DNA from 4 places in the Shewanella sp. Arc9-LZ genome. Region 2 is predicted to be linked to each of the others. Evidence: predicted binding sites of a transcription regulator. Region 2 holds the regulator's gene; each other region holds the start of a gene.
The links. Region 2 encodes sigma-54, which starts transcription at its own class of promoters, with help from an activator protein. Its sites were predicted from a motif close to GTTGGCACGNNNNTNGNNT; they were not measured.

Region 1 (7,621 bases), 2.2 Mb from region 2:
CAACGTGCTATTAAGCCAAGGTGCAGTTAAGCCAAGATAATAGCTAACTTATCTCATTATTTGAAGGGAAGCAGATTGATATGACGCTTTATAACGTTAACGTAATTCAGCCAAAATCATTGAGTACATCAGCTTTTTCAATTTTGCTAGCATCGGGACTGTTGTTAAGTCAGCATGCTTTAGCAGCGCCAGAACGTTCACCATTTTCGCTCACTGTGGCTCGTACATCAACGGGTACCGCTAATGTTGGGGCTGATAGCAATAATCCTAATCAGTTACAGCGTGATGCTTGGAAGACCAGTTTTTCGGCCAGCATGCCACTCAATCGTCAGTGGTCAATTGGGGCAAATCTAGGCTACGATAATCTCGATTACGACTGGGATATGAACCAAAACACCCTGTTACGCAGCAGTACTGAACCTTGGTCAACCATACATCAGTACAGTGCTGGTTTATCGTTGTCTTACCGTCTTGATAATCATTGGATGTTTCTTATAGCCCCCAAACTGCAATACGCCTATGCCGATACAGCATCATCTTCAAATGCGCAAAGTTATGGTGTAGTTGCCTCGGGCATGTACCGCTTTGATTCCGGCAATATGCTGGGCTTTGGTGTTGCATACTTAAATGATATTTCAGAAGTGCGCACCGTACCTTATTTAGCCGTACGTTGGCAGATAAACGATAAGTGGGTACTTGCTAACCCGTTCCAAGCTGGTTTTAGTGGTCCTGCAGGATTAGAGTTAAGTTATCAGTATAACCGTGACTGGAGTTTCGGTGTGGGGAGTTCAAAGCGAACTGAACGTTTTTTAATTGCAGACGATGACAAAACCATTGAAGTAGAAGAATGGGTAGGCTTTGCTCGCGCAGGCTGGCAAGCAACGACTAATGTTAGTCTTAATGCATATGCTGGTTATTATTTTGGTGGCGAAATGGAGTTAAGTTATCCAGACGTTACTGAAGACATGGAAAACCAAGCCGCATTCGGTTTAGTGTTCAAATTGACGTTTTAATGATAAGAGTTAATGTCATACAATAAAAAATGCCGCTGATGTCAGCGGCATTTTTTATATCAACAAGGTAGCGTTAACTGTTAACCAGCAATCAATAATCGGTAATTAATAACGATCAATCGACATGTTCCAATTTAGCCACAAGATCTCGTAAACGTTCAATTAAAAGTAAGTAACTTCTTTTACTCGTTTAGGGCGATTTTGTTGTTCGTACAACTGCCATACTTGTTTAAAGTCCAGAGCTAGCTCCGTGACATAAAATTCACCAGAAGGATAGGTCTTAACCACTTTAGCGCCGCGAATAATACCACTCACGCTAGATTTAACGTTGTCGTCAGTTAGTAACCATTCACTTACGTCGCTATTAGCCGAAATTTTTTGTCCATATACCTGTTCAGCCAACTCACGGTAAGCGGCAATTTTTGAAGCTTGCATCGCCATTAAAATACGATGTGATGGCTCTTTACTGGGCTGGGTCGCCAACGGGGCATAACCAATTGCCGTTAGCGTTGGGAACGAGGCTGGCGCTTCGGTTTCCCACTGAACATATTTATCTTTGCTCACACAGCCAGTGAGCAACAATAGCATAATTAACATCAACGACTTCATAGCTTATCTCCTAATACGGTGTAACGACTGTCGCCCTTATTCTCGTGGCGATACAGTAAACCATTGCGTGACTCAACCATTTCAGAATGCTGTAAATAACCTGATAAGCTCGATGCTGCCACAAATGATTGCACCGCTGAAAGGACGCGATTATTGGTCACATTAATCACTCGGCCGTTAAACACAATACCTTCAGGGGTGAGGGTCATGGTTGACACTAATACATGCGATACCGGCAAATCTGCACGCAACAGTTCCCAGTTGCGGCTCAACATAAACTCGCCTTGTTCTGTGGCGCGCAAATTTGTCGCCACATTTAAATCGACTAAATTAAATTCATGAGCGTGGAACGCTGCGAGTAACCCTTGTTGTAACTGCAATGCTAATTCATTGGTCGCATTAAAATTGCTGGTCATCACTGGCGTAGAAATTAGCAGTGGTTGATCTGGGCGCAAGGCGTCATTTTGTAACACTAACTCGTTGACTAACTTTTCTGCCCACACATTCACTTGGCCTTTAGGTGATATTCCCGCAGCCTGAATATCATAAGCCAGCTTATCGTGATAAACCTCATCTTCGTCGACGATTTTGACAAATTTACCGTTATTACTAAAGGCAAGGTTATTAGCAGCATTAGGCGTTTGGGTGCATGCAGCTAGCGATAACGACGCAAGCATGACCGTGGAGATAAAAAGCCTGTTAATCATAATAATTCCTCTAACATATAATGCCGCTAGTCTTGGTATAAATGAGTCATTTAATCGCCATGTACATCGATAACTAAGGCCAATTATGTACTCTTTATTGTTGGTGTCTTTATATCGGCAAATGCGTTAAAAGCTTTACTGTAATAGTGCAACATAGAAAATAACCACTAATATAGTGAGTCGGCACAATTTTTGCTTTGATTAAAATAGAGTAAATTGAATTTACAAAATTGTGAAAAATAGACGATTTTTTGACATTAGGACATTGTATGTTGATCCGACACAGCCCTGCTAACCGAACTAAAACCTTCAATCACCTTGCTGTAATGGCAATGCTATGTGTAAGTGCATGGTGTGTTACTCCGTCGGTATTGGCTGAACAAATTGAAGTGACTGGTAAGGCTAAAATCGTTAATGGCGATATAGATAAAGCCCGTGAAGACGCCATAAGCCAAGCGTTAAATTATGCCAGCTTAAAAGCCGGGGTTAACTTTTCCAGCGAACAACAAATCAACCAAGGTCGGCTTACTCAAGATACCTTTCAAATTCAGCGGATGGGATCGGCCAATAACGTTGAATTAATGAGTGAAATGATCAGCCAACACACCATTACCGTGGTGTTACAGCTTGAACTCAGCGAACAAGAACCTAACGCTCAATGTAAAAGCCAGTCTCTCAAGGCCGCGATTATGTTGCCACAAGCCTATTTACAAGAACGCGAACAGTTGCGTTATGGCCAATTAGCTCACTTTGAAGAGCGAATCACCGAGCAATTAGGTAAAGCTATCAATGCGCAGTCGCGATACAGTTTTGCACGACTACATGCAGATGAAAAAATTGATAACACCAATCAACTGGTCAACTTTAAAGGATATCGTATTCCCAGTTGGTTAGGCGAAATTACCGACAGCCAATATCTGCTGCAACCTGAAATCATTGATATTTCGACCGAACCTGCTCAAAGTAGTTATATGGGCTTTGTCGAGGATGATCCGTTAAGACAGTTTATATTTAAATTAACCCTTTACCACGGGATCAGCGGTGAAGTGGTGTGGTCAGAATCGTTCGCCACCTCAGCGCCTTGGGAATTTGAAAGACAAGAAATCGTCTCACCTGCTAACCAGCGGTTTTGGCGATCATCTTATGGTCAGGCGATCAGCGATATTTTACAGCAAAGCGTTATGTCGCTGGATAAGCAGTTAAACTGTCGTCCATTACTAGGCCAAATTGTTGCCAGGCAAGGGGATCGTATTATCATCAATTTAGGCCGTAAAAATGGCGTTAAAATGGGTGATAAGTTTCAAATCGTATTACAAAAAAATATCCCAGACAGATTTAATTCCATGCGTGCCATCGCCACTAAAAGTCGTGCCAATGTGGTTATCGAACAAGTTACCGAAGACAGCTCAACCGCAATATTTGACGGCATCGACAGTGCAGATAATATTCAAGTAAATGATATTGCGATTAAGAACTAATGATTAGCTCTAAGAAATTAATAATTCAGACTCAAGAGCTAAGAGCTAAGAGCTAAGTGCTAATCGATAAGAGTAAGTCGATAAGAGTAAGTCGATTATGAATTAGTTGGTTGTTAATCAAGCAATTAAATATAAAAGGTTTAATTCGATTATAAACTCAGTATAATCACTGGGTCTCTCTATAGCTCAACAGGATAGAGCAGCCGCCTCCTAAGCGGCCGATCGGGGTTCGAGTCCCTGTGGGGAGACCAATAGAGCTATTTGTGATTTTAATTCAATGGGTTACGGGTTTGCTGAAATCCTGTGCCGCCCCTGTGCCACCACAGGAATGTGCTTTTTTAGCACTTTTTGTTATAACCATTTCGAATAATGCCCATTTCACTCAGTTAACCTCAGTTGTAGACTTTTCGCTCTATTTATAATAGATTTCCATATTTATAGATTAAATAGACGTCGTCTGTAATGAGCCAAGAAAATCCATCTTTTCCCCTACCAATTGTGGTGGTCAAGTAATATTGGCCACGGTTTTAGAGTCATTCCAATATAAACGTTCTGACTCATTTGGCGTTAACCCACCATTATATTGATGGGGTCTAGTTTCACTGTAATATCCAGTGATGTAATTTGTGATCGCTTTGTCTGCTTCTGTAAAATTCCCATAGCCACTTGCGGGTACCCATTCAGATTTCAAACTTCTAAAGAAACGCTCCATTGGTGCATTATCCCAACAATTCCCGCGACGACTCATGCTTTGCTCAATCTGAAGACGCCATAATAACTGTCTGAATTTCAAGCTTGTGTAATGTGAACCTTGGTCGCTGTGATATATCACATTCTCAGGTTTCCCCCTTAACTCAAATGCCATTTTCAAGGCTTTAGAGGTCAGCTCGCTGTCAGGCGATAATGACAAAGCCCACCCAACAGGTTTGCGGGAAAATAAGTCTAAAACAACGGCTAAATATGCCCAACGATTACCGACCCAAACATACGTCACATCACCACACCACACTTGATCTGGTTGAGTTACTGCAAACTGTCGATTAAGCGTGTTTGGGATCGCTACATGCTCTTGTGCAGCTTTCCTATAAGAATGCTTAGGTTGCTGACAGCTTAATAATCCAAGCTTTCTCATTAGATTACGGGCTCGATAACGACTGAGATTAATCCCTTTGTTAGTCACTAATTGCGCTATCGTTCGAGCACCGGCAGAGCCATTACTAATACGATGCGCGGCCTTCACTTCACTGCATAAAATTGTAAAATCAGCATCGATATGTTCTTTTCTTTTTAGCCAATATTTATAGCTACTTCGATGCACTTTGAATGCATTACAAATTGTGAGAATAGAGTGGCTCTGCTTGAGTGCGCTGATCAGCGTAAATTGTTCATCGAGTCTGACATCAAGAGAGCGGTAGCCTTTTTTAGAATAAGATTATGCTCCTCAAGACGGGCTACCTGTTTCTTCAGTTCACGGATTTCAATTTGTTCAGGGGTAATGGGAGAGGCTTTTGGCGTGCCACCCTGGCGTTCTAGTTTTAACTGTCTCACCCATTTATCCATGGTTGATTTACCCACGTTCATCGCCTTTGCAGCTTCGATGATGCTATGGTTTTTATCTAGAACTAATTGGGCTGCTTCAAGTTTGAATTCAGCACTAAATGTTTTTCGGGTTGTCGATCTCATGTGTTCACCTAAAGTAATTTACGAGGTAATAATATCACCTCTATTTAGGTGGCCAAAATAACTATGCCACTACAGTCAGAGGGTTGCGACGGATCTCAACCTAAGAGCATATCTCAGACACTTAGAACTTTACATGGCTAAGCATCCAGAAGTAAAGTTTTACCAAGCGAGTTTATCAGGCGCTAAAATTCGCGGTTCTCAGTATAAGGACCTTATATAATGAGTATAAGTCTACAAGATTCACTGCGAATAACGGCATCTTTATTTAGACTTGCTAAAGAAGCAAAGGCCTCAGTTGATTTACGGTTATGTCTTGATACAATAGATAAAACTGCCCAGAACTTGTCCTTAATACGACTTTTCAGCAAATATTACCTTCTATGCTGCAGGCACAAGAGCAACACGATTGGTTAAGCCTTGCCAATTATTTAGAATATGAACTAATAGAATTAGTCTGAACAAGGCAAAAATACTAGAGCATCAAGGTTCCTAGGAACTTGCCGTTAATAGATTATACACAGCCATTTGCGAGTAACTATGACTACACATTCACCTATTTTTATCGCTGAAGTCTCTAGTAACCATCATAGAGACTTACAGCGTTGTATTGAGTTTATTAAAACCGCTGCAGACATTGGTTGTGATGCCGTAAAGTTTCAGCTTTTTCAAATAGAGCAACTTTTCGCTCCCGAGATTCTGGCTAAAAGTGAAACGCATCGAAAGCGCAAAGATTGGGAACTCCCTGTCAGTTTTTTGCCTGAATTAAAACAAAGTTGTGATGAGTATAGTATTCAGTTTTCTTGCACCCCCTTCTATTTAGATGCAGTGGCAGAACTTGCTCCATATGTTGATTTTTATAAGATAGCCTCCTACGAATTGCTATGGACTGATCTACTGGTAGCCTGTGCAAAAACTGGATTGCCGGTTGTTCTTTCAACTGGCATGGCCACTTTAGAAGAGATAGATAAAGCAGTACTCACATTAAAAGAAAATGGTGCTAAAGATATAACCTTACTCCATTGTGTATCTGCATACCCAACACCTGAGAATGAATGTAATCTTGCGGTATTAGAAAGCTTTAGAAATCGCTATCAAGTTAATGTTGGCTGGTCTGATCATACCGTTTCGAGTGCCGTACTCAACCGAGCTGTCCACAAATGGCAAGCCGATGTTATAGAGTTTCATTTAGATTTAGATGAGAAGGGCGATGAATATGCTTCTGGACATTGTTGGTTGCCACAACAGATTGCGCCAGTGATCCGTGGTGCTAAGATAATTGAGTCTATCGATGGTAATCCGATTAAACAGTTTGTACCCTGTGAAACGTCAGATAGAGAGTGGCGAGCTGATCCGATTGATGGCCTTCGACCTTTAAAGAAGATTAGAGCAAGCTTTCAAGGATAGTCTTAGTATTAATTGCCATCATTCGACACAAACAAAAAAGCCCTTTTAATTCATTTTAAAGGGCTTTCACTTTAGGCCGCTCAAAACTAATTAAACGCTAGTTTCAATCTTAAGCGTATCGTATACCCATTTCACTCTTTGCTCTAGCTGTTGTCGATTATCCGCCGTGACAATAAACACGCCGAATCTATTAGCATGACTTGTGGTCTCTGGCACGATATCACCCACTTGATACCAAATGTCGAGCTTTTTAACAAAATCCATTGCGCGAACCGTCTCAATACCAGAGATTGAAATAATCTTACCTGGTGCAGGGAAAAAGTAGCGATTGGCGACAGCGGTATTAATAACAGGGGTTAATTTATCGAGTTCAGGCTGCTCACCAAGGGCTATTTTTAGTGCTGCCTCCACGTAGTTAATGCCCAAACCTAGTGGCACTAGGCTTTCTGAAAAGTCACCGCCACTTAAGCGGGTTGCAACCTCAATAACCTTAGGGCCCGATTTCGTGTAAACAATATCGCCTTTAATCACGCCATTGGTTACCCCTAACGCGAGTGCCGCTTGTTTAATTAAGGTTTCGACTTTTTTCCTCTGTTCACCTTGGATTAAGCTAGGCTGCCAACCACCGTTCTCAATAATATTCGGTGCAAAGCGGCTGAGCATTTCATAATTGCGATCGACATACCCAGGAGTATAAGCGCACCCTTGATACATGATAGTTTCAGTA
Region 2 (7,621 bases):
TTTAGTGCATTAAAAATAATGTGGCTAGGCCCAAAAATGCAAATAATCCAACGACATCTGTTACCGTCGTTAACACCATACCCCCCGCCAACGCAGGATCGATATTTAGCTTTTTTAACATTATGGGGATAGTGGCGCCAGCAAAGCCTGCTACCGTCATATTAATCAGCATGGCACTGCCAATTAATCCACCTAATGCGATGTCGTCTTTCCAAAGCCATACCGCAAAAAAGACCAATACAGACCACATTAAACCGTTCAATAATCCGATGCTTAATTCCTTACCAATTAACCATCGTGAGTTACTTTGGCCAATATGCCCAAGTGCAATCCCGCGGATGACGAGTGCTAGGGTTTGATTACCCGCAACACCTCCCATACTCGGTACAATGGTCATTAAAATTGCGATGGTGGCGAATTGCTCTAAGGTACCTTCAAACATGTTACTGACAGATGAGGCTAGTAATGCTGCAAATAGATTGATGGTTAGCCATAGAGAGCGTCTTAGAGTGCTTTTGAGCACTGGCCCAAAGGTATCTTCATCATCATCCATACCAGCCATTCCCATCATTGAATGTTCGGCATCCTCGCGGATGACATCAATAACGTCATCGATAGTAATTCGACCAAGCAATTTTGCTTGGCTGTCGACGACTGGGGCAGATATCCAATCCATCCGTTCAAATTTTTGCGCCACATCTTTATCGGACATCTCTACAGGAATACTTTCTAATTCTGTGTCCATAATACTGCGGACCGTTACGCTTGGATCGCATGTGAGTAAATCAGCTAATCTTACTCCGCCTAAAACATGATCATGGCGATCCACAACATATAAAGTATCAGTCGTATCAGGTAAATTTCCCCGTTGACGTAAATAGCGTAATACCACTTCGATATTGACATCTGGTCTTAGGGTGACGGTATCAGTATTCATGATACTGCCGGCAGTATCATCTGGGTAACGCAATGCTTGCTCTACCCTATCCCGGTCTTGGCTTCGCATTGATTTGAGCACTTTCTTGTAAACATCATCGGGTAAACTGCGAAGAATATAGGCCATGTCATCTGTATCCATGCCTATTGTGGCCTGGGCAAGCTTCTCTGGTGTCATGCTGCTAATAAGTGAATCTTTAAGCTCTTCACCTAATTCGTCAAGAATTTCCCCAGCATATTGTTGGTCAATGAGTTGCCATAACACCTGACGATTTTTGGGCGGTGATGATTCGAGAATAAGGGCGACATCGTTAGGTGACATGGTATGTAGCATGTTACGGGCATGGACAAACAGACCACTGTCTAGTGCTTGAACAAGTTGATTGAGACGTTGTTCTGTTATCTCATTGTCTAGGTACTCTTTACCCATATATCTACTTCCTATTCGTCATACTTATATTATTCAGTATGTCATTATTCTGGGTTTCTCAGGTTGTACAGTTCAAGGCGTATAAATGCAGAAATAGCTGTCTTTACGTAAGACAATGAAATGCAGAAATAGAATACTTAAATGACTTCTGCGGTGAAATTCTGCAGCAGCCAATGCTGCTTTACATACTATAGACGAACCACGTCACGGAAACAGAGTTGCACTGGATCCGTTGCTAGAAGCGGTAATGTCTTTATCATGTTAAACGCCAACTCCCGCAGAATGAACTGATACTAATGAGATTGGTATCAACTGCGAGAGATAAACCTAAGGGCTAATATTTTTGAGGGACTGATGTCTACTGGTGATCATCAATGTCGTGACAGTTTGGTTAGTATGGCCTAGTCATTTAGAGGCCGCATAAAATAAGGACGACGGTGGCTTAAAGCATGAGTAACTTGCAGCTATTCACACATTACAGGCTATTTATAAATTCAATGCGATTAAAAAATTAACAAGATTCATCAAATTTAGCATTAATGAGATCACACACTGCGTTTAATGCTACTTCAGCATCTGGGCCTTGAGCTGTCACCGTAATCATTTTACCGATACCACTTTCAAGCATTAATAGCCCAAGTACGCTAGCTGCGCTGGCGTTTTTTTCGCCTTGAGTTAAGGTGATGTTAGCATCAAAATCCGCCGCTAACATCGCGAGTTTTGTGGCGGCACGGGCGTGTAAGCCCAATTTATTTGAAATGGTCACTTGGCGTTCAAGTTTGATCATTGACGCGATCCTATGCTCACTTAGTTATTAGTATCACTGATATTTAATTCTCTGTGGCGAGCATTAACCGTGTGTTTACTGCCTTGTCGAAATCGTTTTGCTAATTGATCTGCAATATATACCGAACGGTGCTGACCACCAGTACAACCAATCGCGATGGTAAGGTAACTGCGATTGTTACGTTCTAAATGCGGCATCCAAGTTTCAAATAGGTTTTCAATTTGCCAAATAAATTTATTAACTAATGGCTGACGACCTAAAAATTCTTGTACGGGCTCGTCTAAACCCGTAAATGGACGCAGTTCTATTTCCCAATGTGGGTTGGGTAAAAAGCGTACATCAAACATAAAATCTGCTTCTGTCGGCATGCCGTGTTTAAAGCCAAAAGATTCAAAGTTAATCACTAACTCTTTATCAACACTGCCTAATAATATTTGCCTAACTTGGTCGCTTAATTCGTAGATATTTAGCGCAGAAGTGTCGATATAGTGATCAACAATTTTTGCGATAGGCTCAAGTAAACGGCCTTCTAGTTTTATCGCTTCTTGCAGTGAAATATGATTTTTAGATAACGGGTGTAATCGACGTGTTTCGCTGTAACGTTTAAGCAATACTTTGTCATTGGAATTTAAAAAGAAACTGATAATTTCAGTGTCATTCTCAAGTAGTGCCAATTGGTCTTGAAGCACTTTACCTTGTTCTGCAATGTTACGAACATCAACGCTAATCGCAACCAAATCATTACTGCCTTTAAGCTGGGCTAATAATGTGCCAATGAGTGGTAAAGGCAAATTATCAACACAATAATATCCTAGGTCTTCTAATACTCTCAGGGCAACGGATTTCCCTGAGCCTGAACGTCCCGATACTATAACTAGTTTCATGCAGTAATAACCTGATAAAGTTCTGTTGCGTCGTGAGTTTTACGAAGCTGTTTCAATATTTGCTTATCGCTTAACTTTTGGGCCATGCTCGATAACGTGCCTAAATGTTGTTGGCACTGGTCTGCAGGTACTAACAAAGCAAATAAAAGATCCACGGGTTGCTTATCGATTGCATCAAAGGCAATGGCTTCTTCACATTTAATAAATATCGCGATAGGGTGATCGATGGTCGTTAATCTACCATGAGGTATCGCAATGCCATTTCCTATACCTGTGCTACCCATTTTCTCTCTCGCTAACAGGCTTTCAAAAACCTCTTGCGAAGACAGGGTTGGGTACTGGGCAGCGACTAAATTGCTGATGAGTTCCAGTACTTTTTTCTTACTGCCCGGTGTGGCACAGGTAGTGCATTCCGGCTGCAGAATGGTACAAAGTTCCATCGTTAGTGTTTTGTATTCTTCTCTTTGTGTTTAATTACCTGACGGTCGAGTTTATCGATCAGGGCGTCTATTGCAGCATACATATCAGTACTTTCTGACATTGCAAAAATTTCTGCGCCATTAATGTTGATTTTGGCTTCTGCTTTTTGTTGTAATTTTTCTACATTGAGCACAACGTGTACATTATGGATCTGATCGAAGTGTCGTTCAAGCTTTGAAAATTTACTGTGGATGTATTCACGTAAAGATTCTGTTATTTCGACATGACGTCCAGTCAGACTTATTTGCATAAAAAATCCTCCATTGCCTAGTAGGTTATAAACTCTTACGTTGGTTTGAGGGCGGGATCATCATTGCTTCACGGTATTTTGCTATCGTACGACGAGCAACGTTTATGCCCTGTTCTGCCAGAAGCTGAGCCATTTTACTGTCACTCAGTGGTTTTTTCTGGTTTTCTGCGGCAACCAGCTTTTTGATAAAAGCACGAATGGCCGTTGATGAGCATTCCCCGCCATCGTCAGTACTGACATGGCTAGAGAAGAAGTATTTTAGTTCAAATAAACCTCGAGGGGTGTGCATATATTTTTGTGTGGTGACTCGTGAAATGGTCGATTCATGCATTTCTACAGCTTCAGCGATATCATTGAGCACCATAGGCTTCATGGCTTCTTCGCCATATTCAAAAAAGCCTTGCTGAAATTGCACAATGCAATTTGCCACTTTAAGTAAAGTATCATTACGGCTTTCAATACTTTTAATAAACCATTTAGCCTCTTGCAGATGGCCTCGAATAAATTGACTATCCGACGGGTTTTTACTGCCTCTAGCCATGGCTGCATATTGCTGATTAACACCAATTTTAGGCATGTTGTCTGGGTTTAACTCTACTACCCAACGGCCATTTTTCTTTAATACTGTGACATCGGGAATCACGTATTCATCATCCATGGGGGTAATTAATAAGCCCGGACGAGGATTGAGTGTCTGGATTAGAGTGATTGCGTCACGTAACTCATTTTCTTTTAGTTTTGTTTTTCGCATCAATAATCTGAAATCACGGCCAGCAATTAACTCTAAATAGCCTTTAATTAACAAACGGGCATTATCGATATGGGGTGTGTCGTTAGAGTATTGCGCTAATTGAATAAATAGGCATTCACTTAAATCACGTGCAGCAACACCCACAGGGTCAAAGTGTTGAACGCGTTTTAATACCGCTTCAACCTCATCGAGTTCCACATTTTCATCACCCATGGCTTCGAGAATATCTTCGGTACTTTGGGTTAGATAACCGCGTTCATCAATGGCATCAATAATGGCGGTGGCAATGGCGAGATCTGTGTCTGAAAATGGAGTGAGATTTTTTTGCCATTCTAAGTGTTCGTACAAACCTTCAGTAGTTTCACCTTGAAAGGGCATGTCGTCATCGCGCATGCTTGCACTGCCTGAACCTGACATAGGTGAGGCTGTGTATACTTCATCCCATGTGGTATCCATGGCTAAATCATCCATGGTTTCTTTGGTCATGGATTCTGCTATGTCGACGGTGGAAGTGTCTTTTTCGACATTAACAATACTGTTGTCACTAAAGTCTGTATCCGCTTGGTCGCGGTTTTCTTTTAAGGAGTCTTTTGCTTCAGAAAACTCATCTTCTATTTCAAGCAATGGATTTGAATCTAATGCTTGTTGGATTTCCTGCTGTAGCTCCAATGACGATAATTGCAGTAAGCGAATGGCTTGCTGCAATTGTGGGGTCATGGTTAAGTGTTGACCCATTTTAAGTTGGAGTGACGCTTTCATTTACCGCTTATCCCTAGATGATTTTCCATAAAAATGACAATCTCGAACTGTAATAGATTGCCATAAACATCAATGACATTTAACGTTGTTTAGGTATCGTTCAATGAAATGAGTTAGCTAGACTAAAAGGCCAGTAAAGTAACTATAGCTTGAATTGTTCACCTAAGTACACAGCTCGAACTTGTTGATTACTTAATATCTCATCTGGTGTGCCTTCGGCAATTAAATTACCCTGGCTAACGATATAGGCTCGCTCACAAACGTCTAGCGTTTCACGTACGTTATGGTCGGTAATTAATACCCCTAAACCGCGGTTTTTAAGTTGTTGGATGATTTTTTTAATGTCGATGACCGAAATAGGATCAACACCAGCAAAGGGCTCATCAAGCAAAATAAATTTTGGATTAGCAGCTAAAGCGCGCGCAATTTCAACACGACGACGTTCACCACCCGATAACGACATGCCTTGGCTGTCGCGTATGTGAGTAATGTGGAACTCTTCGAGTAGGTGCTCAAGCTGTTCAATACGTTGGTCTGTGCTGAGCTCTTTGCGAGTTTGCAGTACGGCCATTATGTTGTCGTAAACGGTGAGCTTGCGGAAAATACTGGCTTCTTGTGGTAAGTAACCTATACCTTTGCGGGCGCGCAAATGCATTGGATCGGCAGTAAGGTCGTCATCGTCAATCAATATTCGGCCTTTATCGCTTTTTACTAAGCCGACAACCATATAAAAGGTGGTGGTTTTGCCTGCACCATTGGGGCCTAAAAGACCGACAATTTGGCCGGTTTTAACCGTTAAACTCACATCTTTAACAACTTGACGAGCTTTATAGCTTTTAGCTAGATTTTCAGCGGTTAAGGTAATTTGGGTCATGGTTTGATCTGCTTGTTAACAGGAATTTCAGGGAGTTTTTGCTTTGGCGCCGACTCGTCTTGGAAATTCTCTGGTTGAATGATGGTGATTACCCGATCTTGCCCTGTACCAGTACTTTCGGCAATCAGCTCTTGAGCACTGATGTTGTACTTGATTTTATTACCGGTAACCTGGCTACCTGATTGATCCAATTTGGCGTTGCCAGTCAATGTGAGTGTAGTGGTGGCAAGGTCATAGCTAATTTCGTTAGCACTTGCGGTACCAATTTTACCGTCATCTAATTCTTGTGAAAATGTAGCCGGGGTGCCAGTAGCAATTAATCTCTTACTGGTGGTGTTTTCAGGGGTAAACGCCCGTAACTGATCTGCATTGATATTAATCGTGCCTTGGACAATCGTTACCGGACCATTAAAAACAATTTGATTATTCTTAATGTCGGCAGACTGACTGACTGAAGCGATTTTCAATTCTTGTTTCAGATCCCCTTGTTTCGCTATGGCAGGCAAACTCAATATACAAAGTATGCTACTTAATAACATAACATTGGCGCGAGTGTGGAGACGATTAATGTGGCTCATATGTTCCTTCTACCTGGCTTAGTAGCGATAATTTTTGCGAATTCAAGTCAGCATGTAGGCCTAAACCTTGAATAATAAACCCTTTACCTTTGATGTACACCATCTCTTGTGAGGATCCTATCATAGTGGTTAAATCCACCGTAATAGCTTGGGTACTCAGTGACTGCAGGGGTTCTTCTATATCAATGGCATCAATAATAACATTATTTTCTAATGTGACTTTGCTGGTATTTTTATTCAATTGCCCACGGTCTGCACTTAATTGCCATTGTGCTTTACCGTTTTCAGGGTAAATGAGGTAAATCGGTTTGGTAAAGTGAGTGATGTCACTTGAGGCGTAATGCTCCATGTGTTCGGCGCTGACTCGACTTTCGACGAAACCTAGTTGATTGAATTCTGTAGTGCGTAGGTTATCTGCAACAAAATCTGGGCGCTCAATACCGCGTATTTGTACCGCGTCCATTTCACTGCGTTTTACTTGTGCTTGCCAGTACAATATAAAAGCAAGCCCAAAAAAAGCAATAATACCTAGCGTGACTCTACTCATATACTCATACCATGAGCACTGGCAAATTTATCTTGGCTTAATAGTAATAAATCGGTGAGTTCACGCAGTGCGCCGTGGCCACCATTGAGGGTGGTTGTCATATGGCACTGTTGTTTGACAAACGGATGACCATCACCGACACAAACGGCTAGTCCTACGGCTTTCATTACAGGTAGGTCTACCATGTCATCGCCAATGTAAGCCACTTCATCAGCAGTCACATTATAGAGCGACAATAATTGCTCAAAAGGCTCAAATTTATTATCAATACCTTGATAAATATGTGTTACACCTAATGCCGTCATGCGGTTTTCAACAATCTTGGATTTACGTCCTGTTATCACG
Region 3 (7,621 bases), 2.2 Mb from region 2:
TGTAAAATGTGGTAGGTCCAATGAACTAAACTCATAAGTATGTTGCTTTATCATTGGCTTAAAAACGGTCTGCCGACGCTTCTATTACTATAAGAAATTGCTTGGCACAGTAAATGCATAAAGCTAGTCAAATGTTATTTTTTTGACGGAGCGACCATGTATTTAGCACGAGCGTTAACACATACAGATCATTCAGACTATGAGTTACCTGCGTCAGCTTCGTCTATCACTACAACTGATACAGCGGCTAAGTCGCCATCTACTGGGGCTAATTCAGTACAGCAGCGTAATGTGAATTTTGCTACCAGCTTTGCTACCAGCTTTGCTACCAGCTTTGCTACCAGCTTTGCTACCAGCTTTGCTACCAGCTTTGCTACCAGCTTAGCTACTAACTCAGTCACTAACTTAGCCACTAATTCTGCCACTCCCGTTATCAGTACTTATTCTAGTAAGGCCGCCAATATGTCAAATCAAATGGCGCATATTCTTCAAGCCATGCCATCTGGTGTGGTGATCCTTGATGGTGACGGTGTGGTTACGTTAGCCAATCCAGTTGCAACCGAACTATTAGGACGACCTCTGCAGGGGGCTCGTTGGTTTGATATTATTCATCGCGCTTTTGCCCCACAAGATGATGACGGCCATGAAGTGTCGCTTAAAAATGGTCGACGGGTAAAATTGGCTATTACGCCATTAGCGCCTGAACCAGGGCAGTTGATTGTGTTAACCGATCTCACTGAAACCCGTTTATTGCAGAAAAACTTGTCTCATTTACAACGTTTATCGGCATTAGGCAAAATGGTGGCGACATTAGCACATCAAGTGCGCACCCCATTGTCTGCCGCTTTGCTGTATGCCTCTAATCTTGCTAGCCCTAAATTATCTGATTCTGCCAGGTCTAAGTTTCAATCTAAATTGGTCGACCGGCTTAATGAGCTAGAACGTCAAGTTAATGACATGTTGCTAATGGCAAGGGGACGTCAAGATGGGATGGCTGAATCAGTCTCAATGGATGAAATCATTAACCAAGTGATGGCTAGCTGCGAACCGATTGCCGATAAAAAACATTGCCAGCTTGTTGTTGAAGATACTTCACATTCATTGATGCTTGCCAATGCTAATGCACTTAGTTCTGCCGTTAATAATCTAGTGATGAATAGTATTGAAGCGGGCGCCACAAAAATAAAGGTCAGTGCCAGCGAGACACCTGATGGGCTATTGTTAGATGTCATCGACAATGGCAAAGGGCTCGAGCCGTCAATGCAACAACAAATCCTTGAACCCTTTTTTACCACTAAAAGCCAGGGTACAGGGTTAGGTTTAGCGGTTGTGCAGTCGGTAGTGCGTAACCATGGTGGACAAATTCAATTGTCGTGTAAGCCGGGTATGGGTTGCCATATTAGATTGAGCTTTCCACACATGAACAAAGCAAGTCATCAGGAGGTGAAGCGTGGCTGAAGCAAATATTCTATTAGTTGAAGATGATGCTGATTTACGTGAGGCATTGCTTGATACCCTCATGCTTGCCCATTACGACTGTATTGATGTAGGTAGCGCTGAAGAGGCCATTTTGGTCCTAAAAGCCAACCAATTTGATTTGGTGATTAGCGATGTGCAAATGGACGGTATTGGTGGCATGGGCTTGTTAAGCTATTTACAACAAAACCAACCTAAATTGCCAGTATTGTTAATGACCGCTTATGCCACTATTAACAGTGCCGTGAGTGCGATGAAATTAGGCGCGGTGGATTATCTTGCTAAACCGTTTGCGCCTGAAGTGTTATTGAATCAGGTGTCACGCTATTTACCTTTAAAACAAAATCATGATAAACCCGTGGTAGCAGATGAGAAAAGTTTAGCACTGTTGTCGCTGGCTCAACGGGTAGCTGTTTCAGATGCATCGGTAATGATCATGGGTCCTAGTGGCTCAGGTAAAGAAGTGTTAGCGCGTTATATTCATCAACATAGTCAACGCCATGATCAGCCTTTTATTGCGATTAACTGCGCAGCAATACCTGAAAATATGTTAGAAGCCACTTTATTTGGTTACGAAAAGGGTGCATTTACTGGCGCTTATCAAGCATGTCCAGGCAAGTTTGAACAGGCTCAAGGCGGCACTATATTACTTGATGAAATATCTGAGATGGAACTTGGCTTACAAGCTAAATTGCTCAGGGTATTACAAGAGCGTGAAGTAGAGCGTTTAGGTGGCCGTAAAACCATTAAACTTGATGTTCGAGTGTTGGCAACCTCAAACAGAGATTTAAAAGCGATGGCAACATCAGGTGAGTTTAGGGAAGATTTATACTATCGAATTAATGTGTTTCCGTTAACGTGGCCTGCATTGCATCAGCGTCCTGCAGATATATTACCGCTAGCGCGCCATTTGCTGATTAAACATGCTAAAGCATTTAATATGGCTTCTGTGCCTAAGCTTGATGATGCTGCCACTCGGCGTTTATTAACTCATCGTTGGCCGGGTAACGTGCGTGAGTTAGATAATGTTATTCAACGAGCGCTAATATTACGGGTTAATGATGATATTGGTGTCAATGACATTATTTTAGATTGTGCCGATGTGAAGTTAGTTGCAACTGAATGTGTTGATGCGGATAAGCCAGCCGAAGTTGACGGTTTAGGTGACGAACTAAAAGCCCAGGAACATGTCATTATTTTAGAAACTCTAAATCAATGTCAGGGCAGTCGAAAAATGGTCGCTGAAAAGCTTGGTATAAGCGCCCGTACGCTACGTTATAAAATGGCCAAAATGCGTGATATGGGTATTCAATTACCTGCTTAGAGCAAATGTTGTCAGCAATTCGTTAGTTAACGTTATGATTTAATAGTTTAATTAAGTCTATTTTTTTATTGTTAACCTACGCAAAAGTAACCTGTTTCATTTAATGGAGCGGTTACTTTTGCGTAGGTTATTTCTCCTGTTATCTACTAATCGTCCACTAATTGTAATACTGGCACCTAAATTGCTTTAACTCCTTATCAGTTATTGTTGTCGTCAAAAAGTCGACGAAAGGGAGTTACACCATGCAGATTAGCGCAAATCAATTAATGCAAGAAATGCAATCGCTTCGCGGCGAAATAGCCCCTTCTATTGGTTCATCTATTCGTCCTAACCTTACCCAGCAAGTCAATAACACCACTGGAGCTGATTTCAGTCAGCTATTGTCTCAAGCGGTGGGTAGCGTCAATGAGCTGCAACAAGCATCATCAAGCTTAGCCACTCGTTTAGACATGGGCGACACCACGGTGACGTTGTCTGATACCGTTATTGCGCGAGAGAAAGCCGGCGTTGCCTTTGAAGCAACGGTGCAAGTACGTAATAAGCTCGTCGATGCTTATAAAGAAATTATGAGTATGCCTGTTTAGTCGCAGACGGTTTTGAGCACTAAATAACATAACAACATTAGATATAGCAGGTACGTATTGTGAGCACAGACATTATGGTAGGTTCGGGTTCAACAGCCGATGGCGGTGTCCAACAAGAGAACAAATCTGGACTTCTTGGTGGCGTTGGTGGTGCAGATATGATGCGTCAAGTCATCATGATTCTGGCATTAGCAATATGCCTTGCTATGGCTGTTTTTGTGATGATGTGGGCTCAAGAGCCTGATTATCGCCCACTTGGTAAAATGGAAACCGCTGAGATGATCCTAGTCTTAGACGTGCTTGATAAAAACCAAATCGATTATCAAATTAACGTCGATGTGGTTAAAGTGCCTGAAGATAAGTATCAAGAAGTTAAATTACTGCTCAGCCGTGCCGGTATTCAAAGTAGTACTCAAGCAAATGATTACTTAAACCAAGATAGTGGTTTTGGTGTCAGTCAGCGTATGGAACAAGCACGCTTAAAACAAAGCCAAGAACAAAACCTAGCCAGAGCCATTGAAGAGTTAAAAAGCATTAGTCGTGCGAAAGTGATATTAGCATTACCAAAAGAAAATGTTTTTGCCCGAAATGCATCTAAACCCAGTGCCACAGTGGTCGTTAATGTGCGTCGTGGTGGTTTGGGCCAGGAAGAGATTGATGCCATTGTTGATATCGTAGGCTCTGCTGTTCAAGGGCTTGAACCTACTCGTGTGACGGTAACCGATTCAAATGGGCGCTTACTCAATTCAGGTAGTCAAGATGGCGCGTCTTCTAGAGCACGTCGCGAGCAAGAGCTCGTACAACAGCAAGAGGCTGAATACCGTAAAAAAATCGAATCAATCTTAATGCCAATTTTAGGACCTGAGAATTTTACTTCTCAAGTCGATGTGAATATGAACTTTACCGCAGTAGAGCAAACCGCGAAGCGTTTCTCTCCTGATTTACCGGCGATTCGCAGTGAAATGATCATTGAGAGAAATTCGTCTGGTCAAAACTCTGGCGGTATTCCAGGTGCGCTAAGTAATCAACCGCCGATGGAATCTGATATTCCGCAAGTGGCAGGTGAAGCAACAACCTCAACCATGTCTGGTGACTCATCAAAAGAAGCCACGCGTAATTATGAATTAGACACTACCATTAGCCATACCCGTCAACAAATTGGGGTCGTTCGTCGTGTTAGTGTGTCTGTTGCGATTAATTTTAAACCTGGCCAAGTCGATGAGAACGGCCAAGTCACTCGCGTGCCGAGAACAGAACAAGAATTAACTAATATTCGCCGCTTATTAGAAGGCGCGGTAGGTTTTAGTACCCAGCGTGGTGATGCGCTAGAAGTGGTAACGGTTCCGTTTATGGACCAGTTAATTGAAGTGTTACCTGAGCCAGATATGTGGGAGCAGCCTTGGTTCTGGCGCGCGATTAAATTGGCATTAGGTGCAATTGTTATTTTAGTACTCATTCTGGCCGTAGTTCGACCTATGCTTAAGAAGCTAACCAATCCCAATGGCATCAACATGCCTGACGATATTCGTCCAGGACATGAGTTAGCTGAAATTGAAGATCAGTATGCCGCAGATACCTTAGGTATGCTTAATACCAAAGAGGCGGAATACAGTTATGCCGATGATGGGTCAATTCAAATACCTAATTTGCATAAAGATGATGATATGATTAAAGCAATTAGAGCGTTAGTGGCAAATGAGCCTGAGCTTTCCACTCAAGTGATTAAAAACTGGTTACAAGACAATGGCTAATGAAAAAAAAGATAAAGCAGCTAAAGCAGAGAAATCAACAGCATTTGACCCTGAGTTAATTACTGGTGTTGAAAAAACGGCTATTTTGCTGCTCAGCTTGAGTGAAGCAGATGCGGCGTCAATTTTAAAACACTTAGAGCCTAAGCAAGTGCAAAAAGTGGGTATGGCGATGGCAGCAATGGATGACTTTGGTCAAGAAAAGGTCATTGGCGTTCACCAATTATTTTTAGACGATATTCAAAAGTTTTCTTCTATTGGTTTTAACAGTGAAGAATTCGTCCGTAAAGCGTTAACTGCAGCATTGGGTGAAGATAAAGCCGGTAATTTAATTGAACAAATTATCATGGGCAGCGGAGCTAAAGGTCTGGATTCATTAAAATGGATGGATGCACGTCAAGTGGCCACCATTATTCAAAATGAACATCCGCAGATTCAAACAATTGTATTATCGTATTTAGAACCCGATCAAGCTGCTGAGATTTTTAGTCAGTTCCCTGAAAATACCCGTTTAGATTTGATGATGCGTATTGCCAATCTTGAAGAAGTTCAGCCTGCTGCATTGCAAGAATTAAACGACATTATGGAAAAACAATTTGCGGGTCAAGGCGGTGCGCAAGCGGCTAAAATGGGTGGCCTAAAAGCGGCTGCTAATATCATGAACTACCTCGATACCGGTGTTGAGAGTCAAATCATGGAAACCATGCGTGAGTCAGATGAAGAAATGGCGCAGCAAATACAAGACATGATGTTTGTGTTTGAAAACCTCATTGACGTTGACGACCGCGGTATTCAGGCATTGTTACGAGAAGTACAGCAAGATGTGCTGATGAAAGCACTCAAAGGTGCGGACGAAGCGTTGAAAGAGAAAATTTTGGGTAATATGTCTAAACGTGCAGCTGAATTGCTCCGTGACGACTTAGAAGCTATGGGACCCATCCGTATTAGTGAAGTTGAAGTGGCACAAAAAGAAATTCTGTCTATTGCCCGTCGACTCAGTGACAGTGGTGAGATTATGCTAGGCGGCGGCGGTGGTGACGAGTTCTTGTAACCATGCGCATATTCATTAGTGTGACAGTACTGGCGGGTATTTCTATTTGGATATCTGTCAGCTATCTGTATTATTAGGTTGTTAGTAGTACTCTTAATATTGTGTACTACTGTTAATATTTTTGTTTTGAGCCAATGTTTTTAACAACACAAGTGATGAATTATGCCTGAATCAAAACCGCCTAAAGATGCACTCACTACCGATAGCGAGGCTGAATTTAGTCATTGGCAGCTACCTGATATTACCAAAGATAGCAGTCTAGAACCTTCAAATTTTTTTGGACATTTCGCTGAAGCTCACACACCTAGTCCTGTTACTGGGGCTGAGAAGTCTATGGCGCCACCGACGATGGCGCAAATTGAAGAGATTCGTGCTGCAGCTGAGCAAGAAGGGTTTGAACAGGGTAAGCAAAACGGTCATCAACAAGGATTAGAGCAAGGGCGTTTAGAAGGACTAGAGCAAGGTCATCAACAAGGTTTTACTCAAGGCGAGCAACAAGGATTAGACGCTGGGCAAATTAAAGCCAATGAGCTTATAGCACAACTTAACCACATTATTTCCCAATTCGAGTTGCCATTATCCATCTTAGATAATGAAATTGAAGCGGAATTGTTGGCCATGACAATCAGTTTAGCCAAATCGGTTATCGGCCATGAGCTTAAGACTCATCCAGAGCATATATTATCGGCGCTACGCCAAGGCGTTGACGCACTTCCATTAAAAGAACAGTTAGTTAAACTACGCTTTAACCAGGCTGATGCTGAACTCGTAAACCAATGTTACAGTGCCGAGCAACTGCAAAAAAATCAGTGGCAAATCGATATCGATCCGACGTTATCTAATGGTGACTGTATGATTGAAAGCGTTCGTTCTGCTGTCGATTTACGTGTAGAACAGCGTATTAACCAAGTGTTTAGTGAATTAGACGCTCAATCAAATCAGTTAGCAAAAAATGTGCAGCAGCAAAAATCAACTCATCCACAATATCAAACCACAGCAGTCGATAATTTCAATGAACATCAGCAAGCAGCTGAACTTGCTGGTAGAACCGATAGTACTAGTCGAGCTGATAAAGCAGATATTGGCCAAGATCATTTTACAGATCATCAGTCAGAGCTGGGTGCTGATGCGGTTACTGAACCGTTAGTTCAACAAATTGATACTTCTTCGGCTGCGTCAATCGATGCTGAAGACTCTGATGTTGTTGATTCTGATGCCGGTGTAACTCTCGATACAAGCACGACGTTCAATACAAGTGCGCCTCTTAATTCAAATGCACAAGCCGATACCTCAACAGCTGGTAAAATGGTTGATGCTCAGCAACAGACGAAAGACCTATCTCAAGGAAATACCGATGAGCACTCGTCAACATAAACTACTGAACAAATTCGCGGTACATCATAAACACGTGTTACCGCTGCGACCAGTTGCAAGCGGC
Region 4 (7,621 bases), 640 kb from region 2:
ACACGTTACTTGCTTAATCGCCGCCATGGATTAGCCGCAGTTAACTCATTTTTGGCCACCTTAAAACCATGGTCGATTATCGGCTTACTGGCTACTGTGGTGTTGTTATTTGGTTTTCAAGCTGAAGTCATTGTGTCTGATCCGCAAACCATTGGCTTGATAGCTGTGCCTTTGATTATTCAAACTTACGGTATTTTTATTATTGCGTATATAGCAGCTAAATGGCTTAAATTATCCCATAACATTGCCGCTCCAGCTTGTTTAATTGGCACCTCTAACTTTTTTGAACTGGCGGTGGCCGTGGCGATATCGCTATTTGGGCTACATTCTGGAGCCGCGTTGGCTACAGTGGTTGGGGTATTAGTTGAAGTGCCGGTGATGTTATCGCTAGTAGCCATTATTAATCGAACTCAACATTGGTTTAATCACTGATTTAGTCGCCTTGTGAGTTCAGTTTTATGAGCCAATTTGTTGAAAGCGTTTTTTAAGTTACTTTTTGGAGTTAACCATGCAACCTCATCCTTATGATGTTTTAACGTTAGATAATGGCGCCAAACTGATTTTTACTCCGTGCCCTGGTACCAAAGATGAAGCTGTATCTGCGTCAGTTGCTACATTGAAGGCGGCAGGTACAAAAATGCTAGTCACCTTGATGTTCGATGATGAAATCGTACGCAATGCAGCAGAATATTTACCTGCAGAATGTACCAAACAAACCATTACCTGGGTGCAATTGCCCATTGCTGATGATGCCGCGCCAGGGCAAGAGTTTGAAACCCAGTGGTTAGCCCATAAAACCCAGATTATTGAATTGTTAAATAACCAAGGCATTATTGCAGTGCATTGCAAAGGCGGTTCGGGCCGCACTGGATTGGTGATTGGTCTGATATTAGTCAGCTTAGGCTGGCCTAAAGATAAAGTCATTAATGCAGTACAAGCATTGCGGCCCAAGGCGCTAGTTCATCCGGTTCAGCGTGAATATTTTGATGCATTTAATGGTTAGCATGTAGTGATGAACCTTTGAAACGATAACTTAACAATGAGAGCAAGCTCAGGACACCATTATGACGATAAAAATAGGTATTAACGGTTTTGGCCGTATGGGACGTTTATCAATGCGCGCGGCATATGATTGGGACGATGTTGAAATTGTGCATATTAACGATCCTGCTGGTGATGCAGCCACGCTGGCGCACTTAATGACCTTTGATTCAGTCCATGGTCGTTGGCATCATGAGGCGACCCATAATGGTGATGCCATTGTGATTAACGGTAAAGCTATTCCTTGCAGCCATAATGTAGCCACCCCAGACACTGACTGGTCAAAATGCGATGTGGTGATTGAGGCCTCTGGCAAGATAAAAACCAAAGCCTTGCTACAAGCTTACTTAGATCAAGGTGTAAAACGGGTTGTGGTGACTGCGCCAGTAAAAGAAGACGGCGTGCTCAATATTGTGATGGGCGTTAACGATGATTTATACGACAAAGCCATCCATCCCATCGTTACGGCAGCATCGTGTACCACCAACTGTTTAGCGCCAGTGGTAAAAGTGATTCATGAAAAGATAGGTATTAAGCATGGCTCAATGACTACGATCCACGATATTACCAATACTCAAACTATTCTAGATGCCCCCCACAAAGACTTACGTCGTGCCCGTGCGTGTGGCATTAGTTTGATACCCACTACGACGGGTTCGGCTACCGCAATTACTCATATATTCCCAGAGCTAAAAGGTAAGTTAAATGGTCATGCGATACGGGTACCGTTAGCCAATGCGTCACTCACCGATTGCGTATTTGAAGTGACTCGTGGAACAACGGTTGAAGAAGTAAACCAACTATTGAAGCAAGCAGCTGATACTGAACTGCAGGGCATCATGGGTTATGAAGAACGCCCATTAGTGTCGGTAGATTATAAAACCGACCCACGCTCAAGCATTATCGATGCGTTGTCGACCATGGTGGTGAATGATACCCAAGTGAAACTGTATGTGTGGTACGACAACGAGTGGGGATACGCTAATCGTACCGCTGAGCTCGCCCGCAAAGTCGGCTTAGCAGACAAGGAATAAGCTTCATGGGGCTGGATACATTGCGTACCTTATCACCATCGATAAAACAGTACTTATTGATTACCGGTAATTACTGGGCATTTACCTTAACCGATGGCGCTTTGCGTATGCTGGTGGTGTTGTATTTCCACCAATTGGGTTACAGCCCGTTAAATATTGCGATGTTGTTTTTGTTTTATGAGATTTTTGGTGTCGTGACTAATCTTGTTGGTGGTTGGTTAGGCGCACGGCTTGGCCTAAATAACACTATGAATATTGGCTTAGGCCTACAAATAGTGGCACTAGTTATGCTAACTGTACCTGCTGACATGCTAACCGTCATGTACGTTATGGCTGCTCAGGCGCTGTCGGGCATCGCCAAAGATTTGAATAAAATGAGCGCCAAAAGCGCCATTAAAACCTTAGTGCCCGCAGATGCAGAAGGTAAGCTTTACCAATGGGTTGCGTTGTTAACGGGCTCTAAAAATGCCTTAAAAGGAGTGGGATTCTTTTTAGGTGGTGTGTTACTCACAAGCCTAGGGTTTAGAGGCGCCATTATTTTAATGGCCACGTTATTAGGCATTGTATGGTTATGTAGTTTAGTGACCTTAAAAGATGATTTAGGCAAAGCGAAAAACAAACCCAAATTCAAAGACATTTTTTCTAAAAGTCAGGCAATTAATTTATTGTCGGCGGCGCGGATGTTTTTGTTTGGCGCAAGAGATGTATGGTTTGTGGTGGCATTACCGGTATTTTTAGCCACAACTTTTGGCTGGGATCATTGGTGGGTTGGTAGCTTTATGGCTAGCTGGGTGATTGGTTATGGTGTGGTGCAATCCATTGCACCTTATTTCACCGGTAAACGACAGGGAAAAGTGCCGAGCGGCCGAGCTGCTTTTACATGGGCAACTTATTTACTACTCATTCCTGCCGCGATTGCAGTCGCACTACATGCCGATTTTTATGTGCTAGAAAGTGTCGTCATCGGTTTATTAATGTTTGGCGCGGTGTTTGCGATTAACTCATCACTGCATAGCTACTTAATTGTTAGCTATGCTGGCAGTGATGGCGTGTCACTGGATGTGGGCTTTTACTATATGGCCAATGCCATGGGAAGGTTGATTGGAACGATACTGTCAGGTTGGGTCTATCAAGCCTATGGCTTAGAAGTTTGTTTATGGATATCGAGTGGTTTTATAGCTCTTGCTGCCTTAATTTCACTTAAGTTGCCTCATAAAAGGTAAACCATTACTACCACTAAATGCATTTTTGTTTACATATCGATATTTTGTTATCTAACCGTGATAGCCTGAAACTCTTACCGTATCATCGGTAAAAATTGCCTGTTCGCCTATGGCTTCTTCATTATTTTTTTTCTTACCTTAAATTTAAAACGTCTGTAAATCATGGTTTTATAGTTTTTTGTTGAAGTTGGCATGATGCTAGCTTTAACTAATACATAGTCGTGGTGTGAATCGTTAATTTTTACGATAGAGATAAGATATTTGTTTCAATCGTCAGCGTAAATTCAACGCACATCACAATGTAAACCGTACACCAAGGAGGTTTTTATGTTGGGCTGGACATTAATGTTTTTAGTGATAGCCGTTATAGCGGGTCTATTGGGGTTTACTGGTATTGCTGGTGCAGCAGCAGGTATCGCGAAAATTATTTTCTTTATTTTTATTGTGTTGCTAGTGATTTCGTTAGTAGCCAATGCGATTAGAGGCAAAGCTCCCCGAGGATAGTATTAACCCCTTACCTTAATCTAAGTTGAGGCTGCTTAAACAAGTTTATACGATTACAACCATCATCTAGGAGATGAATATGAATTTATTAAAACTACTGACAATGGCAAGTTTAATGGTGTTGTTAACGGCCGGTTTATCAGCATGTTCAGATAACAAAGCTGAAAATGCAGGTGAGAAAGTGGATGAAATGATCCAAGATGCCGGTAATGCAGTTGAAGATACATGTGAAGATGTTAAAGAAGGTATGAAAGCAGAAGATCCAGACTGCTAAGCATTATACCAATCACATTAACTATTTTATTTGTTTAAGTCGTTAAGTTTTACAACTCAAAATGCATTGTTCTAGGTAGAGTAACTCCATTTAAACCAATGTAAGTCGAAGTTGAATGTTTGACTGACAGCGACGTAATGACCAGATAGTTATTAAGATAAGTATTAGCCTAAGCAGCACACATGTGCTGCTTTTTTTACAACAGGAGGACCACAATGCTAACCCGTATTCATATTAAATATTACTATACTGTTGGCGCATTATTGGCTTTGTGCTTATGTGTGGCGCTTCCTTATGTGTTACTTAAGGTTATTTTTGCTTGGATTGCATTATCTTTAGGGCTGGTGAGTTCAGCTTATTGGTTTAATAGCGCAGGCATTTTCCGAAAAAGCCAAGATGGCAGCATTCCTTGGTATATCAGTTGGAGTTTTGTTCCCTTTTTAATGGGGTGCCAGCTGTATAACGCCTGGGCAAGAAAGCACGACAAAGTGCCCGTAATCCAAAAAATAGATAAGCAGTTGTATTTAGCCTGCCGATTGTTTCCCAGTGATATTGACCGACTTAAGCATGAAAAAATTGATGCAATTTTGGATGTTACTGCCGAATTTGACGCATTAGAGTGGACCTTGTTTGATGAAAATATTGGCTATTTAAATATTCCCATATTAGATCACAGCGTACCGACTGTCGCGCAGTTAAATCAAGCCATTAATTGGTTACACACTCAAGTCAGTAATGGTAAAAATGTAGTAGTGCATTGCGCGCTAGGCCGGGGGCGTTCGGTGTTGGTATTAGCGGCTTATTTAGTCTGTCGTGAGAGAAATCGTAATGTTAATGATGTGCTTAAATCCATCAATAGTATCCGCCAAACGGCACGGTTAAATAAATGGCAGTTGGCCGCTATAGAAAAAATGCATAGTCGGCAACAAATTAATATTCACAAACGTGCTTGGTTGATTGTTAACCCAGTGTCTGGTGGTGGTAAATGGCATGATGAAGCAGACCATATTACCCAAACCTTGACGGATTACTTTCAGCTTGAAGTGCTGTATACCGCCAAAGATAAGTCTGCAGTGCAATTAGCCAAACAAGCTAAACAAAAGGGCGCAGATATTATAGTTGCCTGTGGTGGCGATGGTACGGTTAACGAGGTGGCATCAGTGATTGTTGATACCGATATTTTCTTAGGTATTATTCCGATGGGAACCACCAATGCACTAAGTCATACTTTGTTTGGCGCCGCCAGTAAATTGGTGCCGGTATCGCAAGCGCTTGATATTTTGATTCAAGGTTATTCACAACGTGTTGATACTGCTACATGTAATGATGAGTTGATGTTGTTGCTGGTGGGGCTAGGCTTTGAACAAAAAATGATAGCGAAGGCTGACCGTGACCAAAAAGATGCCCTAGGACAATTAGCCTACCTTAATGGTTTGTGGGAGGCGGTAGGCGAAAACCAGCCATTGTCGATAAGAGTGCAGATCGATGGTGGCGATATTAAAGTGATTAACACCACTAGCCTAGTGATAGCCAATGCTGCGCCATTTACTAGCTTGTTAGCGCTAGGTAATGGCGAGCCCAATATTACCGATGGCTTGTTAGATATTACCTGGATTGAATCGAGTGAGACATCGCCACAACAGTTATTGAGTATGACCGAGTTGCTATTTGCAGGCTTAACTGGAGAACGTGAAGATAATCAACAGAGTCAAATTCATCATGAGCAAGCAAAAAAAATCTACTTAAACACAGATTCGTCTTGCCAATATGTGATCGATGGTGAGTTATTTGAATCAGAAGATTTGTGTATTAAAGTCAAACCCAGGTCATTAAATGTGCTTGTGCCAGAAGCGAGCAAACACGTTTAATGAATGGGCGTTTAATGACGCTATGGTTCGTCTGAACCGGTTTGGTCTTCGTATTTACTGAGTTTGTTGTAAAGGGTTTTGACGCTAATACCTAGCTGTTTGGCAGTATCATTTTTATTGCCCAATGAGTTGTCGAGCGCTTGATAAATAGCTACTTTTTCAAGTTCATCTAAGCGCATACCAGCAGGTATTTGTACGTCGTCAGCTAAAGGCTCAGTTGATGGTTCCAGAGGTGTCACCGTGATATGACTCGGTAAAATAGTATCTTCTGCCAAAATATATGCACGTTCTATTGCGTGTTTTAGTTCGCGAACATTTCCGGGCCATTTTTGTTGTTGGATAAGTTTAATCGCATCATCTGAAAAGGTTTTAGTCAGTTTTTCAGCAGTATTTCGGTAGGCTAAAAAATGTTGTGCTAGGCCACTGATGTCATTGCTACGATCGCGTAATGGTGGCACTAGGATAGGGAAATGCGCTAAACGAAAATATAAATCTTCGCGGAAACGCCCAGCATCAATAGCGTCAGCTGGATCGCGATTGGTGGCAGCAACAATGCGAACATTGGCTTTTTTAAGCTGTTGTGAGCCGACAGAGCGATATTCATTGTTTTCGAGTACGCGTAACAATTTTACTTGATGTTCTAGCGGCATTTCGGTGACTTCATCAAGAAATAAGGTACCGCCTTCTGCTTGCTCGAATACACCACGGTGATCACGATGAGCACCGGTAAAAGCGCCTTTTACATGGCCAAACAGCTCACTGTCGACCAGTTCAGGGCTTAATGCACCACAGTTAATGGCGATAAATGGTTGGTTGATTCGGTGACTGGCCAGGTGAATGGTGTTGGCTACAAGCTCTTTACCCGCACCGCTTTCACCGACAATAAGTACGTTGCTTTCGGTTACGGCAACTTTACGAATAGTACGATACAACTTGTGCATTGCCCGCGATGAGCCAACCAACAAACCGTATTGGTCTAGTTCACTAGAAAATGGCTGTTGTTGTTTTGTCGATTGTGACTGCAAGTCTTGGGCAAAGTCTTCTAAGGTGTCGTTGATTGCGTCGGCATCGTAAGGCTGACGAAAATGATAACCAGCGCTTTTTGACATTAAGTAATCTAAGTTAGGATTCGGTTTACCTTCGCTTAAGAAGATGAACTCAATATCAGACATTAACGCACTGTCAGTTAACTCTGCGTATTCTAGTTGGCTTAATTGCGATAATTCAATAATAGCAACGTCTATCGAGTTACTGTGCAGTTGGTCTAACCAGGGCTGGTCAACTGAACTAGCAATCTTATTAAAGTGCTGGCAACTCGGTAAGGCAAGGAGTCGTGCTTCACCTTCTTGACGACGGTGTAGATGATAAAAAAGTGTTGGACGTGGCATGCCGATTCACTCCCTGTGGTATTAAGTCCAATGTTTGCTTTGGGTGCCTTGTGACTACCACAAACAATCATTCAGTGTTGTTAGGCCATTAACGTATAACTAATACTATAATAACACTAATAATCAAATGGTTAATTAAATATTGTCCATGTGTACGACGTGTTTATGTTTAGGCTTTGCTTACATCAGATGTGCTGGGGCTCTATAGGTTATACAACCTATAGAGCAAAGTGTCAGTTAAATTATCCAATGCAGGAGGATTTACGTTGAAATCATTTACTCGAGACGA

Region 1: a site for sigma-54 is predicted at 2,509-2,527, ahead of GUY17_RS06290 (flagellar assembly protein FlgT). Genes of this name have one in related genera too.
Region 3: a site for sigma-54 is predicted at 2,969-2,987, ahead of fliE (flagellar hook-basal body complex protein FliE). Genes of this name have one in related genera too.
Region 4: a site for sigma-54 is predicted at 3,485-3,503, ahead of GUY17_RS20630 (DUF1328 family protein). Genes of this name have one in related genera too.

Annotation. Positions count from the first base shown of each region.
Region 1 covers NZ_CP048031.1:1,459,243-1,466,863, forward strand. Annotated here, with positions in the region: gene GUY17_RS06275 (DUF6268 family outer membrane beta-barrel protein) at 81-1,013, shown strand; gene GUY17_RS06280 (LPP20 family lipoprotein) at 1,176-1,622, opposite strand; gene GUY17_RS06285 (FlgO family outer membrane protein) at 1,619-2,329, opposite strand; gene GUY17_RS06290 (flagellar assembly protein FlgT) at 2,599-3,807, shown strand; tRNA gene GUY17_RS06295 (tRNA-Arg) at 3,983-4,058, shown strand; one part of gene GUY17_RS06300 (IS3-like element ISShfr6 family transposase) at 4,313-5,232, opposite strand; one part of gene GUY17_RS06300 (IS3-like element ISShfr6 family transposase) at 5,232-5,490, opposite strand; gene GUY17_RS06310 (N-acetylneuraminate synthase family protein) at 6,028-6,894, shown strand; gene GUY17_RS06315 (ATP-grasp domain-containing protein) at 6,985-7,621, opposite strand, start outside.
Region 2 covers NZ_CP048031.1:4,168,113-4,175,733, reverse strand. Annotated here, with positions in the region: gene mgtE (magnesium transporter) at 2-1,366, opposite strand; gene GUY17_RS17960 (HPr family phosphocarrier protein) at 1,878-2,153, opposite strand; gene rapZ (RNase adapter RapZ) at 2,174-3,037, opposite strand; gene ptsN (PTS IIA-like nitrogen regulatory protein PtsN) at 3,034-3,477, opposite strand; gene hpf (ribosome hibernation promoting factor) at 3,480-3,767, opposite strand; gene GUY17_RS17940 (RNA polymerase factor sigma-54) at 3,793-5,277, opposite strand; gene lptB (LPS export ABC transporter ATP-binding protein) at 5,420-6,151, opposite strand; gene lptA (lipopolysaccharide transport periplasmic protein LptA) at 6,148-6,729, opposite strand; gene lptC (LPS export ABC transporter periplasmic protein LptC) at 6,716-7,276, opposite strand; gene kdsC (3-deoxy-manno-octulosonate-8-phosphatase KdsC) at 7,273-7,621, opposite strand, start outside.
Region 3 covers NZ_CP048031.1:1,504,934-1,512,554, forward strand. Annotated here, with positions in the region: gene GUY17_RS06490 (PAS domain-containing sensor histidine kinase) at 157-1,458, shown strand; gene GUY17_RS06495 (sigma-54 dependent transcriptional regulator) at 1,451-2,800, shown strand; gene fliE (flagellar hook-basal body complex protein FliE) at 3,043-3,384, shown strand; gene fliF (flagellar basal-body MS-ring/collar protein FliF) at 3,456-5,135, shown strand; gene fliG (flagellar motor switch protein FliG) at 5,128-6,183, shown strand; gene fliH (flagellar assembly protein FliH) at 6,346-7,557, shown strand; gene fliI (flagellar protein export ATPase FliI) at 7,538-7,621, shown strand, end outside.
Region 4 covers NZ_CP048031.1:4,803,116-4,810,736, reverse strand. Annotated here, with positions in the region: gene arsB (ACR3 family arsenite efflux transporter) at 1-432, shown strand, start outside; gene GUY17_RS20645 (tyrosine-protein phosphatase) at 509-1,003, shown strand; gene GUY17_RS20640 (ArsJ-associated glyceraldehyde-3-phosphate dehydrogenase) at 1,065-2,075, shown strand; gene arsJ (organoarsenical effux MFS transporter ArsJ) at 2,081-3,298, shown strand; gene GUY17_RS20630 (DUF1328 family protein) at 3,626-3,802, shown strand; gene GUY17_RS20625 (hypothetical protein) at 3,882-4,076, shown strand; gene GUY17_RS20620 (diacylglycerol kinase family protein) at 4,292-5,944, shown strand; gene GUY17_RS20615 (sigma-54-dependent Fis family transcriptional regulator) at 5,965-7,332, opposite strand; gene GUY17_RS20610 (glutamyl-tRNA reductase) at 7,599-7,621, shown strand, end outside.